2 regions of the Cronobacter universalis NCTC 9529 genome follow, and region 1 is predicted to be linked to the other one. Evidence: predicted binding sites of a transcription regulator. Region 1 holds the regulator's gene; the other holds the start of a gene.
The links. The regulator PurR, encoded in region 1, represses purine synthesis genes. The targets are predictions, from matches to a motif close to CANGCAAACGTTTGCNTG.

Region 1 (7,982 bases):
CAATTTCCGGCCAGGCCGAGAGAAAACGCGCATACCAGGCCATCAGCGTTTTATCGTAGTCCGCGCCAAAGTTATGCCAGTCTTCCATCACGAAGTGCGGCTCGCTGGCGGCCGCAATCTGGCGCGCCGACGGCAGGCAGCCGTTCGGGAAGATGTACTTGTCGATCCACGGATCGACGTTGTTATCCGTTTTCCGCGAGCCGATGGTATGCAGCAGGAAAAGCCCGTCAGGTTTGAGATTGCGGTCGGCAACATCAAAATAGGTGGCGTAGTTTTTCGGCCCGACATGTTCGAACATGCCCACCGACACGATGCGGTCAAACTGGGAATCGAGATCGCGGTAATCCTGCAAGAGAATGGTGACGTCCAGCCCCTCGCAGCGTTCCTGCGCCATTTTCCGCTGCTCGGCGGAAATGGTCACGCCAGTGACCGACACGCCATAATGCCGCGCGGCATATGCTGCCAGACCGCCCCAGCCGCAGCCGATATCCAGCAGCGTCATGCCGGGCTTAAGCTGAAGCTTTTCGCAGATAAGTTTTAACTTCGCCTGCTGGGCGTCCTCAAGGTTATCGGCCTCTTTCCAGTAGCCGCAGGAGTACTGCATATACGGGTCGAGCATCCGGCTGAAGAGATCGTTGCCGAGATCGTAATGCTCTTTGCCGACAATCCAGGCGCGCTTTTTCGACTGCAGATTAAACAGACGGGCGCCGAGAATGCGCAGCGTGTCTTTCAGATGGTGCGGCAGCTGGTCTTCAAGCCCTGCGCGCAGCACTTTGGTGAAGAAGAGATCGAGACGCTCGCACTCCCACCAGCCGTCCATATAGCTTTCGCCAAGACCGAGAGAGCCTTCCTGTAACACACGTTTAAAAAAGTCAGGATTTTTCACCTGAATGTCGGAAGGGGCGCTGCCGTTAACGGCGATCCCGGCCCGGCTGAGCAGTTCAGTTGCGATGCGATACCAGTGGTTGTCCGGTATGCTGACTTCTTCTATACACGATGAACTCATAGCTTCTCCATCACTGATGTGATCAGAACCTTCAAACAGCGTAGTCGCAATTTTCGGTATGTGAGAAATATCACGGAAAGGTCCGCGAGCCTGATATCCGACGTAGAACAGAGGAAGGGAGATGACCCTTGCCAGAAATGTCATTCAAAATAAAAACGGGAGCCAGCGGCTCCCGTTACTACATAATATTTATGCTAATTATCGTAGAGCCGCGAACCAGTATAGGCCTCGCTTTACGATGATTCAACCATTGACCGTTAGCAAGCTAATCACAAAAATTTCATATTATCACGCGGCTGATGACGCTGTGACCCGACGACGCCCGCGCAGCAGGAAGCCAAGACCGGCCAGCAGTACGGTCGCCAGCATGACGCTGGTGGTCGACAGCAGCGGGGTGGCGACCAGCCATGACACCGCCAGGCTTGCCACAAAACAGAGCCCCAGCTGGAGCGTGTTTTGCAGCGCGGCGGCGCGTCCGGTGGCCTGCGGGAACGGCAGCAGCGCGGCGGCGACCACGATCGGATAAATTGCGCCGTTCACCATCGCCATCAGACAGAAGGGGATAAGCAGCGTGGTGAGCGTAACCGTCTCGCTTAATCCCACAAGCCAGGTGGCGATAACGCTCAGCGCGAAGCCTGCCAGCAGCCACGGCAGCAGGGTTTCGCCCTGCCATTTTTGCAGCGCGCTACGGCAGCCGTAACCGCCAATGAGGAACGCGATGGTTTGCGGCACATAGCTCAGTCCTGTCACCGCCGGGCTGTAGCCCATCTCATGCAGGATAAACGGCGAGCCGGTGAGCCAGGCGAAAAAGCTGGCGGAGCAGGCGGCATAAATCAACACATTGCCGCTGTAGACGCGCGAGCGCAGCAGCATCATAAAGCTCAGCGGTTCGCCGCCTTTATTGCCTTGCGGCGCGCCGGAAGGCAGGCGCAGCGCCGGGATCATCAGCAGTACCGTGATGGCAAACAACACTACAAAAATCGCCTGCCACGAAAAGTGATTCAGGATCCAGCTGCCGAGCAGCGGCGCCAGCGCCGGAGAGAGGCCCACCAGCGGCATGATGGTCGCGAAGATACGGCGCGCCTGCTGCGCCGGGTAGCGGTCGGTCACCAGCGCCTGCCAGCTCACTGCGGCGGAGCAGACGCCCACGGCCTGAAGAAAACGCAGCGCCAGCAGCGCGCCTGCGGTCTCTACCCAGACGGTGCCAAGGCAGGCAAGCGCGAAAATCCCCAGCCCCGCCAGCAGTACCGGACGGCGGCCAAAACGGTCAGAGAGCGGTCCCCAGGCCAGCTGCGCCAGCGCGAATCCCGCCAGGAACAGGCTCAGCGAGGCGCTGATAGCCGAGGGCGCCGTGTGTAAATCCGCCTCGATGACGGCGAACGCGGGCAGGTACATATCCGTCGCCAGAAAGCCGAGCACGCTCAGCCCGGCCAGCCAGCAAAGAAATCCTTTATCAGGTCGCATCACATTGACTCACTTCTTAATACGCGAAAGAGCCCGGAGTGTACGGAGTGCAAACCCGCTTGTGAAACGCTAATATTTGCCGTTTCCATTCAAAAATTTTGCAGGCAGAAAATGTGGTCTGAATATTCTCTGGAAGTCGTCGACGCCGTGGCGCGCACCGGCAGCTTCACCGCGGCGGCGGCGGAACTGCACCGCGTGCCTTCTGCCGTCAGCTATACGGTGCGCCAGCTGGAGGAGTGGCTTGCGGTGTCGCTCTTCGAGCGCCGCCATCGCGATGTGGTCCTGACGCCCGCGGGCGCCTGGTTTTTGCGCGAGGGGCGTTCTGTCATCAAAAAAATGATGATCACCCGTCAGCAGTGCCAGCAGATCGCCAACGGCTGGCGAGGACAGCTCTCCATCGCGGTGGACAACATCGTGCGTCCGGAACGCACCCGCCGTCTGGTGCTCGATTTCTACCGGCACTTTTCCGATGTCGAATTGCAGGTGTCGCAGGAGGTGTTTAACGGCGTCTGGGACGCGCTGGCGGACGGGCGCGTGGAACTCGCCATCGGCGCGACACAGGCGATCCCGGTCGGCGGGCGCTTCGCGTTTCGCGATATGGGCATGCTGAGCTGGCGCTGCGTGGTGGCGCATCATCACCCGCTGGCGCAGCGCGACGGCGCGCTCAGCGACGACAGGCTGCGCGATTACCCGTCGCTGGTGCTGGAAGACACCTCGCGATCGCTGCCCAAACGCATCACCTGGCTGCTGGATAACCAGCGGCGCGTGGTGGTGCCGGACTGGCACTGCGCCGCCGATGCGCTGAGCGAAGGGCTCTGTATCGGCATGGTGCCGACGCACTTCGCGAAGCCGTGGCTCGATAGCGGGGAGTGGCATGCGCTGACGCTGGAAAACCCGTTCCCGGACGCCGCCTGCTGCCTGACGTGGCGACAAAGCGATGCCTCGCCCGCGCTGCGCTGGCTGCTCGATTATCTGGGGGACAGTGAAACGCTGAACAAGGAGTGGCTGCGGGAGCCGCAGTAATACGGCTCCCGGAGGGGATTAACGGCGATAGTCGCGGAACGGGCCGTCCGCCACCGAGCGGCGTTCGATCAGGCGCGGATGCACCTCGATGGTCTGCGACTCTTCGCGCTTGTTGACGATGCGGTCGAGCAGCATATTGAACGCGGTCTGGCCCAGCGTCTCCTTCGGCTGATGGATCGTCGTCAGCGCCGGGCTGAAGAAGCGGGCGTTACGCACGTTGTCGTAGCCGATAATCGAAATATCCTGCGGCACGCGCAGACCCATCTCATCCGCGGCGCAGATAGCGCCCATCGCCATAATATCGCCGCCGCAGAAGATGGCGGTGGGGCGCTGCGGCTGCGAGAGGATCTGCTGCATGGCGCGATAACCGGATTCCGGCTCGAAATCGCCCTGCACGATCCAGTTTTCCGGCACTTTGATGGCCGCTTCTTCCAGCGCTTTCATAAAGCCGGAAAAACGCCCGACGCCGGTGTTGCGCTCAAGCTGCCCCGGAATAACGCCGATATCGCGATGGCCGCGCTCGATAAGGTAACGCCCGGCGAGATAACCGCCCTGAAACGCGTTATCGATAACCGAGTCGGTGAAATCCGCTTTCGCTTCGCCCCAGTCCATCACCACCATCGGGATATGACGGTACTCTTCGAGCGTGGCGAGTAGCGGCTCCGGGTATTCCGAACACATCACCAGCAGGCCGTCGACGCGCTTTTGCGCCATCATCGACAGGTACGCGCGCTGCTTTTCCAGATTGTTATGCGCGTTGCCGAGGATCAACGTATAGCCTTTCGCAAAGCAGCTGTTCTCAACCGCTTCGATGATTTCGGCGAAATAGGGCGCTTCGCTACTGGTCGCCAGCAGCCCGATAGACTTGGTATGGTTCACCTTCAGGCTGCGCGCCACGGCGCTTGGCGAATAGTGTAATTCTTTGATAGCCGCCCATACCGCGTTGCGCGTCTCTTCCGCCACAAAACGGGTTTTGTTAATTACATGTGAGACTGTTGTTGTGGAAACGTTGGCTCGCTTCGCGACGTCTTTAATTGTTGCCATTAATAATCACTCCAGACCCCTGGCTGAGCCCTGCAAAATCACGGGTTAATCGTTTGCCTGTACACACCCCTGTGTGCCACGAGGGGACGTGCGGCATGCCGGGAAACGCGACATTTATCGTGAGGAGGGGTCGATGGCCGGTACCGAATAAAGTAGCGACGAATTTTGGCTTATCTTTCCCGAAAGGGGAAGAGGGAAAACGCATATCTGGTTAAATGTCGCAGGATTTTTCGGCCCGTTTATGCAAAAATGCGCACTACCTGATTTTTATGGGGTCTTTAAGGAGAATACCATGAGTACCGATCTGAAATTTTCGCTGGTCACTACGCTTGTTGTACTGGGCCTGATTGTGGCGGGCGCTTTTACCGCCATCCTGCATTAAGCGCCAGGCGGGAGCGCGTCCCCGTTCTCCCGCTTTCTTATACCATTCCTGCGCTTAAGCGCCTTTCGCCCGCCGTTTCCTTTCTTTTTCACGCTTTTCCCTTATGATTCGCTAATAACAATTTGCGCGTGTTTTTTAACACCCGTGCAATAATATTTTGCTGTTTTTGTCACTTATCTTTTCTGACTGAAACTGCCATCCTCTCTGCATCCTGCTGTAACGTCGGGCATCTCCGGCGCTGTTGTAAAATTTCTGGAGCAATGAATGAAAGTCAACTTCCCGTTACTGGCACTGGCTATTGGTGCTTTTGGCATTGGCACGACCGAGTTTTCCCCGATGGGGCTGTTGCCGGTAATAGCCAACGGCGTCAACGTCTCGATTCCGGCCGCCGGTATGCTGATCAGCGCCTACGCGGTTGGCGTGATGGTGGGGGCGCCGCTGATGACGCTTTTGCTGTCGCACCGCGCGCGACGCAGCGCGCTGATTTTCCTGATGGCGATTTTTACGCTCGGCAATGTGCTCTCGGCGCTGGCGCCGGATTACATGACGCTGATGGCCTCGCGTATTCTCACCAGCCTTAACCACGGGGCGTTCTTCGGGCTCGGCTCAGTCGTTGCGGCAAGCGTGGTGCCGAAGCATAAACAGGCGAGCGCCGTCGCGACGATGTTTATGGGCCTGACCATCGCCAATATCGGCGGCGTGCCGGCGGCGACCTGGCTTGGCGAAACCATCGGCTGGCGAATGTCGTTTCTGGCGACCGCCGGTCTTGGGCTGGTGGCGATGGCGAGCCTCTGGTTCTCCCTGCCGAAAGGCGGCAGCGGCGAGCGTCCGGATGTGAAAAGCGAACTGGCGGTGCTGATGCGTCCGCAGGTAGTCAGCGCGTTGCTGACCACGGTGCTCGGCGCGGGCGCGATGTTTACGCTCTATACCTATATCGCGCCTGTTCTGCATCATATTACTGACGCCAGCGCGGCGTTCGTCACCGCCATGCTGGTGCTGATTGGCGTCGGTTTTTCCATCGGCAACTATCTGGGCGGCCGCCTGGCGGACCGCTCGGTGAGCGGCACACTGAAAGGCTTCCTGATGCTGCTTATCGTCATTATGGCGGCGATCCCGTGGCTTGCGAAAACGGAGATCGGCGCGGCAGTGAGTATGGTGGTTTGGGGGGCGGCGACGTTCGCCGTGGTGCCGCCGCTGCAGATGCGCGTGATGCGCGTCGCCAGCGAAGCGCCGGGCCTGTCGTCATCGGTCAATATCGGGGCGTTTAACCTTGGCAACGCGCTTGGCGCGGCGGCAGGCGGCGCGGTCATTCACGCCGGCTTCGGCTATAGCGTGGTGCCGGTGATGGGCGCGCTGATTGCCGCACTTGGCCTGCTGCTGGTGCTGCTTTCCAGCCGTCGCGAGGCGCAAACGGCGTGCAGCGCTGAATAACGTCTGCTGGCGTAAAAAAGAAAACGGAGAAGGGTAACCTTCTCCGTTTTTTTTGATGTGAATAAACCGATTAGCGAATGGTGCGCGGCGTCATCACCCGGCGCGCGCCGACATAATGACGCTGCCAGTAATCTTCGCTCAGCGACGTTATCTGGATTTCCTGACCGCTACGCGGCGACTGAATAAACTTGCCGTTGCCGACATAGACGCCGACGTGATCGGCAGTGCCGCGGCCCTGGGTGCGGAAGAACACCAGATCGCCGCTTTCCAGCTCGCCACGGTTAACCGGCGCGGCGTCGCGCAGGTGATACATTTCGTTGGCGGTGCGCGGAATGCGGAATTTCACCAGATCTTTATACGCATACCAGACGAGGCCGCTGCAGTCGAAACCGGTGCGAGGCGAAGCGCCGCCCCAGTGATACGGCTTGCCGATCTGGTTCATCAGCTTGTTCATGGCGGTCGTCTGGGCTTTCTTCACGCGCGCTTTGTGGGCATCCGCGATAGTCAGCGGCCCGCTGACGCATTTGGTTTTGCGATTTTTACGCGTTTTGCTACAGGTCTGCGCGCTCAGGCGGCTGCTGGCCTGTTTAACGGAGGTGGCGGAAGCGCGGCGGGAAGCGGTTTTACTGACGGAAGAGGTGGTCTTACTGGTGCGTTTTGCGGTGGTGTTTCGCTTCTCGCTGGCGGTTTTCGCCGTTTTGGTCTTCGTTGCGTTGTTGCTTTTTTTGGCGGTTTTTGTGCTGGTTTTCTTTTTCACCGTACTGGCGTGCGCCTTTTGTACCTTCGAGGCGCGCGTCTGCTCCGACGCCTGCGCGAATGGCGCAAATGCCAGTGATGAAGTCATTAATAAAGCACAGAGCGTAAGAGCAATTTTTGTTTTGCGCGCCACTGAGCATTCCCCTGCATAAAGCCGGCAATCATGCCAACGGATGAATTTTAAGAGCTTGCTGATTCTAATCTAAAAAAATGTCCGAAGTTAAGCAGCAAATCGTGTTCAGAGCGTAGTTTCGTTAACCGGCGCACTCTTTTTAACCTGCTGCCGCTGCGTCGGAGCGCATTTTAGCGCGCCTTCTCAGAGGAGAATATCGGCAGCTTACAGAAAAGTGTTATTATTTGCTTCTCTTTCACCACGGCACGGCGCCGGGCTTAAGCGCAAGATTATGCATTTTCGGGACGCTCCGGAGCCGCTACAATGTAAAGCTAACGCCGTAATGACGCTTGAGGAAGTAAGACAATGAGCACTACGCTTGAAAAAATTCAACGCCAGATCGCTGAAAACCCGATTCTGCTGTACATGAAAGGCTCCCCGAAACTGCCGAGCTGCGGCTTCTCCGCACAGGCGGTACAGGCGCTGTCCGCCTGCGGCGAGCGTTTTGCGTATGTCGATATCCTGCAAAACCCGGATATCCGCGCGGAACTGCCGAAATACGCTAACTGGCCGACCTTCCCGCAGCTGTGGGTGGATGGCGAGCTGGTCGGCGGTTGCGACATCATTATCGAAATGTATCAGCGCGGCGAACTGCAGACGCTTATCAAAGAGACGGCGGCGAAGCACAATCCGGCGACCCCGGACGCGGAATAATCCCGTCGCGCCTTATCGCGCAGACAAAAAAGCGGCCCTGGTGGCCGCTT
Region 2 (7,982 bases), 1.5 Mb from region 1:
GTCGCCGACGTCGGGCGGCGTCGCAAGCTGGATATCCGCAGGAACGATTTGCGAAATCAGCGCATCCAGCGAGTCCGCGCCAACGGTGCGCAGCATCTCCTGCTGCTGGTCAACACCCGGTCCGATATGGCGCTCGATAAAAGCGTCGCGATTTTCCAGGTGGCTCAGGGTCTGGGTCATGGGCGATATTTCCTGAAACGTGCAGTGAGGCAAATAAATGCGATGGTCAGTCGTGCTCCCGGCGGGAGCGGCGCGGGCGTAAGCGGCGCCCGCGCGTGCCCCTGTCGTTACGCAGGGGCGAGGTCCCGTGAATTACTCGTCTTCTAACAGCGCTTCATACGCGCTGGCATCCAGCAGCGCGGCCACTTCGGCCTCATCGCTGGCTTTGATTTTGAAGATCCAGCCCTGGCCGTAAGGCTCGCTGTTAACCAGTTCCGGCGAATCGCTCAGCGCGTCGTTGACGGCCACGATCTCGCCGCTGACCGGCGCGTAGATGTCGGAGGCGGCTTTTACGGACTCCGCGACGGCGCAATCATCGCCCGCGTTAACCGTCGTGCCCACATCCGGCAGATCGACAAACACCATGTCGCCCAGCAGCTCCTGCGCGTGCTCGGTGATCCCGACGGTGTAAGTGCCGTCAGCTTCTTTACGCAGCCATTCGTGTTCTTTGCTGTATTTCAGTTCGTTTGGCACATTGCTCATTGCTTCTCTCCTGATAACAAAACTTACTGCGTGACCGGCTTACCGGCGCGCACGAAAATGGGTTTAGTAACTTTCACGGGCATTTCGCGATTGCGGATCTGCACAATGGCAGTATCGCCGATACCCGCGGGAACGCGAGCCAGCGCTATGCTGTAGCCGAGCGTCGGCGAGAAGGTGCCGCTGGTGATAATGCCTTCGCGGGCGTTGCCTTGGTCATCGGTGAAACGCACCGGCAGTTCGCCGCGCAGTACGCCTTTTTCCGTCATCACCAGGCCAACCAGCTGTTCGGTGCCGTTCTCACGCTGGGCTTCCAGCGCGTCGCGGCCGATAAACGCGCGGTCTTCCGGCTGCCAGGCGATCGTCCAGCCCATATTGGCGGCGAGCGGCGAGACGCCCTCGTCCATCTCCTGGCCGTAAAGGTTCATGCCCGCCTCAAGGCGCAGCGTATCGCGCGCGCCAAGGCCGCACGGTTTGACGCCCGCTTCCACCAGCTGGCTCCAGAATCCGGCCGCTTTTTCATTCGGCATCGCGATTTCATAGCCCGCTTCGCCGGTGTAGCCGGTGGTGGCGATAAACAGGTCATCCGCCTGCACGCCGAAGAAAGGCTTCATGCCGTCTGTGGCTTTACGCTGCGCGTCGTTAAACAGCGTGGCGGCTTTCGCCTTCGCGTTCGGCCCCTGGACGGCGATAAGGGAGAGATCGTCGCGCACGGTCACGGAAACGCCATACGGTTCGGCGTGCTCGTTGATCCAGGCGAGATCTTTTTCACGGGTGGCGGAGTTTACGACCAGGCGGAAATAGTCTTCGGTCATGAAATAGACAATCAGATCATCAATCACGCCGCCGGAGGCGTTGAGCATGCCGGTATAGAGCGCTTTGCCCGGCTGGGTGAGTTTTGCCACATCGTTCGCCAGCAGGTAGCGCAGGAATTCGCGGGTACGCGCGCCGCGCAGGTCGACAATGGTCATATGGGAGACATCAAACATCCCCGCGTCGTTACGCACCGCATGGTGTTCATCAATCTGCGAGCCGTAATGCAGCGGCATCATCCAGCCGTGGAAATCCACCATGCGCGCGCCGCAGAGGTTGTGCTGTTCATACAACGGGGTTTGTTGAGCCATCTTTTCCTCATCCTGTCAGCCGGGTTGGTGTGGGTTTCAGACGGCGCAACGCCCTGCATGAAACCCGGCGCCGGCGCCGATCCCGGCGGCGACGCAAACGTTAACTTGCGTCTGAACTTATCACCGAACGAGGGCGTAAACCATAAGGCTGGCGGGGCCATCAGATTAGCTTATGGCCTGAAATCGTTTTTCACCCTGCAGCACGAAAAACTACCTGAAAGGTTTCAGGCACGGCCAAAACGCTAACGCTTTGCCGTGTTTTCAAAATAAGCGTGCAGAAATCGCTGTTTTGAGGGGAAATTCATGAAAGTGAAAATTTCGACAGATTAAAAAAACTAATTCGAAAAAGAGGGTGAAATTAGAATATTTCAAACGGGGAGCGACTTCTCTTTCCGGGGGCCGGAAAGAGAAGTGTGACGCAGTTAACGCAACCACTCCGGCAGATCGTTAAGCCCCATCGCCTGGCGAATCAGCTGCGGTTTAACACCCGGCAGTTTATCGGCAAGCGTTAAGCCCAGATCGCGCAGCAGTTTTTTCGCAGGATTCGAGCCGGAGAAAAGCTCGCGGAAGCCCTGCATGCCCGCCAGCATCATCGCGGCGGCATGCTTGCGGCCGCGCTCGTAGCGGCGCAGATAAAGGTGCTGCCCGATATCTTTGCCCTGCTGATGCAGACGGCGCAGTTCGCTTATCAGCTCGGCGGCATCCATAAAGCCGAGGTTAACGCCCTGCCCGGCCAGCGGATGGATGGTATGCGCCGCGTCGCCGACCAGCGCCAGACGGTGCGCGGCGAACTGGCGCGCGTAACGCCCGGTGAGCGGAAAGACATGGCGCTCGCTCTCAAGCGCGCATAAGCCGAGGCGATTATCGAACGCCACGCAGAGCGCCTGATTAAACGCCGAGACCGGCGCCTGCTGCATCCGGTCGGCTTCCTGAGGGGAAAGCGACCAGACGATGGAACAGAGATGCGGGTCGCTGAGCGGCAGAAACGCCAGAATACCGTCGCCGTGGAACACCTGGCGCGCCATGCCGCCATGCGGCTCTTCGGTGCGGATCGTGGCGACCAGCGCATGATGCTGGTAATCCCAGGACGTCAGCGGAATTTCCGCTTTCGCGCGCAGCCAGGAGTTGGCACCATCAGCGCCGATAACCAGACGCGCCGTCAACATGTTGCCGTCTTCAAGCGTAAGGAAAGCTTCGTTTTCGCCCCACGCGACCTGTTGCAGCGTCGCGGGCGCCATCAGCGTCACCGATTTGCACTGCTGCGCTTTTTGCCACAGCGCGTAGTGGATCGCCTGGTTTTCAATAATGTGCCCGAGATGGCTGAAGCCAAACGACGCGTCATCAAACGCGATGCGCCCGAAACTGTCTTTCTCCCAGACTTCCATGCCGTGATAGGCGGTGGCGCGCTGGCGAAGAATGGCGTCCCAGACATCAAGCTTTTTGAGCAACGCTTCGCTGGCGGCGTTAATCGCCGACACCCGCAGCGCCGGCGGCGCGCTCGCCTCCAGCGGTTCCGGCGCGCGCTGCTCCAGCACCGCGACGCGCAGCCCGCTGCCTTCCAGCCCGCAGGCTACCGCCAGCCCGACCATGCCGCCGCCGACAATCGCTACATCTACACTTTGCACATTCGACTCCTTAGCGCGGCACCCAACCAAGGGTGCGTCTGGCCAGCGCGTCACGCGCCGGGGTAAATAGATCCATTGCCATCAGGCCAAGGTTGCGCCCGACCACCAGCGGCGACCAGCGGTTGGCGAAAAGCTGCACCAGCCCGTCGGTCACGCCGATCGTCGCGGCTTTATCCTGCTCGCGGCGCTGTTGATACGCGCCAAGCACCGGATACGCGCCGATATCTTCGCCGCGCGCGAAAGCCTGCGCCAGCGTCTCGGCGAGCGTCATCACATCGCGCAGCCCAAGGTTAAACCCCTGCCCTGCGATCGGGTGCAGCGTCTGGGCGGCGTTGCCGACCAGCGCCGTGCGGTGAGAAATCACCCGCGAGGCGAGACTTAACGCGAGCGGATAACCGCTACGCGCGCCCGCGTGCGTAATACGCCCCAGCCGCCAGCCAAAGGCGGTCTGGAGTTCGCGGCAGAAGCGATCGTCGCTCCAGCCCAGCACCTCAGCCTGTTTATCGAGAGGATGGCACCAGACGAGCGAACTGCGACCGCCCGACATCGGCAGCAGCGCCAGCGGGCCGTGTTCGGTAAAACGCTCGAACGCACGGCCCTGATGCGGCAGCGCCGTCGCGACATTCGCAATGATTGCCGCCTGATGATAAGGCTGCTGACGCCACTCGATGCCGCACTGCGCACCAATGGACGAGCGCGAACCATCGGCCGCTACCAGCAGTTGCCCTTCCAGCGTCTCGCCGTTATCAAGCTGTACGCTGACTGCCTCGTCACGGCGCGTAATGGCCGTCACGCGCGCGGGGCAGTGCAGATGCACGCCCGGCGCTTTACGCAGCAGGCTGAAAAGCCGCTGACCGGCGTCGTGCAGCTCCACGACATTCCCCAGCGCCTGCGTCTGGTAATCGCGCGCGTTCAGCGTCACAAAACCGGCGTGGCCGCGGTCGCTGACGTGAACGGTGGTGATAGGCGTCGCGCAGGGCGCGAGCGCCTGCCAGACGCCGACGCGCGCCAGCTCGCGGCAGGTGCCGTCGGCAAGCGCGATGGCGCGGGCGTCAAAGCCCGGATGCGCGGCGGACTCCGGCGCGCTGGCTTCCACCAGATGCACCGCCAGCGCGCCGTGGGTAAACCGGGAGATAGCCAGCGCAAGCGTCGCGCCAGCCATGCCGCCGCCGGCGATAATCACGCTCATGAGCGCGGCGCTGCCGCCATCAGCGCTTCGATATCGTCCGCCGATTTCACCACGCTGGCGGTCAGGTTCTCATTGCCGGTTTCGGTAATGACGATATCGTCTTCGATACGGATGCCGATACCGCGATATTCTTCAGGCACGTCGGCGTCCGGCGCGATATAAAGCCCCGGCTCCACGGTGATGACCATGCCTGGCGCCAGGATACGCGAGCGATCGGGGCCGTAGAAGCCGACATCATGCACATCCAGCCCCAGCCAGTGGCTGAGCCCGTGCATAAAGTACGGACGGTGCGCGTTTTCCGCGACCAGCTGCTCCACGTCGCCGTTGAGAATGCCCAGCCCGACGAGCCCTTTCACCATTACGCGCACCACGTCGCCGGTCACATCCTGAATTGAGGTGCCAGGACGGAAGAGACGCAGCGCGGTTTCCAGCGATTCCAGAACAATGTCATATACCGCGCGCTGCGCAGGCGTGAATTTGCCGTTCACCGGGAAGGTGCGGGTGATATCGCCCGCGTAGCCTTTGTATTCACAGCCCGCGTCGATAAGCACTAAATCGCCGTCGCGCAGCTGGCTTTCGTTTTCGGTGTAATGCAGGATGCAGCCGTTTTCGCCGCCGCCCACAATGGTGTTGTAGGAGGGAAAGCGCGCGCCGTGGCGGGTGAATTCATGCAGAATTTCGCCTTCCAGCTGGTATTCATACATGCCCGGACGGCACGTCTGCATGGCGCGAATATGGGCCAGCGCGCTGATTTCGCCGGCGCGGCGCATGACGGCCAGCTCTTCCGGCGATTTAAACAGGCGCATTTCGTGTACCCAGGGGCGCCAGTCGGTGAGCGTGGCGGGCGCGGAGAGATTCTGACGCGCGCCGCGGCGCAGTTTATCCAGCGCGGTGAACACGATGGCGTCGGCATAAGGGTATTCGCCCTGCGCGTGGTAGACCACATCCAGCCCGTTCAGCAGTTGATACAGCTGCTCGTCGATTTCGTTAAACGCCAGCGCGCGGTCGACGCCAAGCTTCGCCGGGGCCGCCTCCTGCCCGAGACGACGGCCAAACCAGATCTCCGCGGTCTTATCGCGCAGACGGTTAAAGATAACGCTGTGGCTGTGCGTTTCATCGCTTTTAATCAGCACCAGCACCGCTTCGGGTTCATTGAAGCCGGTGAAGTACCAGAAATCGCTGCTCTGGCGGTACGGGTATTCGCTGTCGGCGCTGCGCGTCGCTTCCGGCGCGGCGAAAATCAGCGCCGCGCTGGCCGGAGCCATTTTCGCCAGCAACGCCTGACGGCGTCGCAGAAACTCTTGCTGTGTCATTGCACCTCCTGAGTAAACGAATGTTAGTGAAGCGTGGGCTTTTTCACTTCCGGCGCGGTCGGTGACTGGCGCGTAAAGGTGTCGTGGCAGAGCAGCGCCGCGACGCGCACATACTCGATGATCTCCTCAAGCGACATCTCCAGCTCTTCCTGATCTTCGCCTTCGTCATAGCCGAGCTGGGCGATGTTGCGCAGGTCGTCGATGGCTTCGCCGGTTTCGCCGGTGATTTTGTCGAGCTTCGGTTGGGTGACGCCGAGGCCCAGCAGGAAGTGGTTCACCCAGCCCGCCAGCGCATCGGCGCGGTCAAAGACCGAGACATCGTCGCCGTCCGGCAGCCAGAGCTGGAACATAAAGCCGTCATCCTCCAGCGTATCGCTGGTGGCGGCGTGCAGCTGACGCAGCGCCTGAGCGAGCTGCTGGCCGAACGCCAGCCCCTCGTTGGTCAGGTCGTGCAGCAGCGGTTGCCAGCTGCTGTCATGATTGCCGCCGCACAGGATTCCACTGATAAGGCCGTGCATTTCTGCGGGGGTCAGGCCCACGCCTTGCTGATTGAGCAACTGGCCGACCTCGTCGTAACCAGGCATTTCGTTCTGTATAGACATGCGCATTCGTCGTCGTTGGGAGGAGGAGTTCGTGTTATGCTACCACTTCGTGCCCTGGTGATACCAGAAAAGGGCTTGTGTCTTCATATCAGGGTAGCTATAGTGTCGCCCCTTCGCAGCCCCGGCGCGAATGGTTGGCGAGTCAACAGCAGGAAAGTGGAATGTCTGCACAACCAGTCGATATCCAAATTTTTGGGCGTTCACTGCGGGTGAATTGCCCGCCTGAACAGCGAGATGCACTGAATCAGGCTGCGGACGAGCTGAATCAACGGTTGCAAGATCTGAAAGTTCGCACTAGAGTCACCAATACTGAGCAGTTAGTTTTCATCGCAGCATTAAACATCTGTTATGAGCTGGCTCAGGAAAAAGTGAAAACCCGTGACTACGCGGCCAACATGGAACAGCGTATCCGGATGCTCCAGCAGACCATTGAACAAGCATTACTTGAGCAAGGTCGCATAAGCGAAAGAGCGGAGCCAAAGTTTGAATAACGCTTCAGGGTTTACTATGGTAGAGTGACCGTGAAGTAAAAAATTTCTCTGAGATGTTCGCAAGCGGGCCAGTCCCCTGAGCCGATATTTCAAAAAAACAGAATGTGACGCTCCACGGTTGGTGAGCATGCTCGGTTCGTCCGAGAAGCCTGAAAACCGTGACGACGCATTCACCTTGAACCACGGGTTCAAGGGTTACAGCCTGCGGCGGCATCTCGGAGATTCCCCCTTCTTCTACTACCATGACTGAATTTCCCGTTACTTCAGACCTTCGTCAGCACATCCGTAAAGAGATCCGCTACAAGCGCCGTGCGCTGACGGCCGAGCAGCAGGCGCATTTCGCCGAACAGGCCGCTGCGCGTATGCTGGGCTTCGCCCCGGTGGTGGAAGCGAAAAGCGTGGCGGTGTTTCTCTCTTTTGATGGCGAGCTTGATACCCGTCCGCTAATTGAAGGACTATGGCGCGCCGGAAAACAGGTGTGCCTGCCCGTGCTTCACCCTTTCAGCCCCGGCAATTTGCTGTTTCTGCGCTATCTGCCGGACAGCCTGCTCGCCACGAATCGTCTGAAAATCCTTGAGCCTGCGCTGGATGTGCGCCATGTCCTGCCGTTAGACCGTCTCGACGTGCTTATCACGCCGCTGGTGGCGTTTGACAACACTGGACAGCGCCTCGGCATGGGCGGCGGTTTTTACGATCGCACGTTGCAAAACTGGCGCGCGCACGGATTCTTGCCGGTCGGCTACGCGCACGATTGTCAGCAGGTGGAAAGCCTCCCGGTGCAGGAGTGGGATATTCCCCTGCCCGCGGTGGTGACGCCGACCAAAACCTGGCGCTGGTGAAATAAAAAGCCGGGTCGCTTACGCTAACCCGGCTCAACATCTCGTTCAGCAGGCCGGGTAAAATGCCCGGCCTTATCACTTCAGTACAGCAGGCGCGCGC

Region 2: the regulator PurR is predicted to act here: its motif matches at 1,914-1,931, upstream of gcvT (glycine cleavage system aminomethyltransferase GcvT).

The regions. Positions count from the first base shown of each region.
Region 1 covers NZ_CP012257.1:1,948,096-1,956,077, forward strand. The annotation lists gene cfa (cyclopropane fatty acyl phospholipid synthase) at 1-1,006, opposite strand, end outside; gene punC (purine nucleoside transporter PunC) at 1,295-2,470, opposite strand; gene punR (DNA-binding transcriptional activator PunR) at 2,582-3,493, shown strand; gene purR (HTH-type transcriptional repressor PurR) at 3,512-4,537, opposite strand; gene cydH (cytochrome bd-I oxidase subunit CydH) at 4,830-4,919, shown strand; gene AFK65_RS08915 (MFS transporter) at 5,184-6,350, shown strand; gene AFK65_RS08920 (C40 family peptidase) at 6,421-7,239, opposite strand; gene AFK65_RS08925 (Grx4 family monothiol glutaredoxin) at 7,585-7,932, shown strand.
Region 2 covers NZ_CP012257.1:3,468,630-3,476,611, forward strand. The annotation lists gene gcvP (aminomethyl-transferring glycine dehydrogenase) at 1-180, opposite strand, end outside; gene gcvH (glycine cleavage system protein GcvH) at 313-702, opposite strand; gene gcvT (glycine cleavage system aminomethyltransferase GcvT) at 726-1,823, opposite strand; gene ubiI (FAD-dependent 2-octaprenylphenol hydroxylase) at 2,246-3,448, opposite strand; gene ubiH (2-octaprenyl-6-methoxyphenyl hydroxylase) at 3,459-4,637, opposite strand; gene pepP (Xaa-Pro aminopeptidase) at 4,634-5,950, opposite strand; gene AFK65_RS15960 (YecA/YgfB family protein) at 5,974-6,552, opposite strand; gene zapA (cell division protein ZapA) at 6,714-7,043, shown strand; RNA gene ssrS (6S RNA) at 7,086-7,269, shown strand; gene AFK65_RS15970 (5-formyltetrahydrofolate cyclo-ligase) at 7,286-7,882, shown strand; gene serA (phosphoglycerate dehydrogenase) at 7,963-7,982, opposite strand, start outside.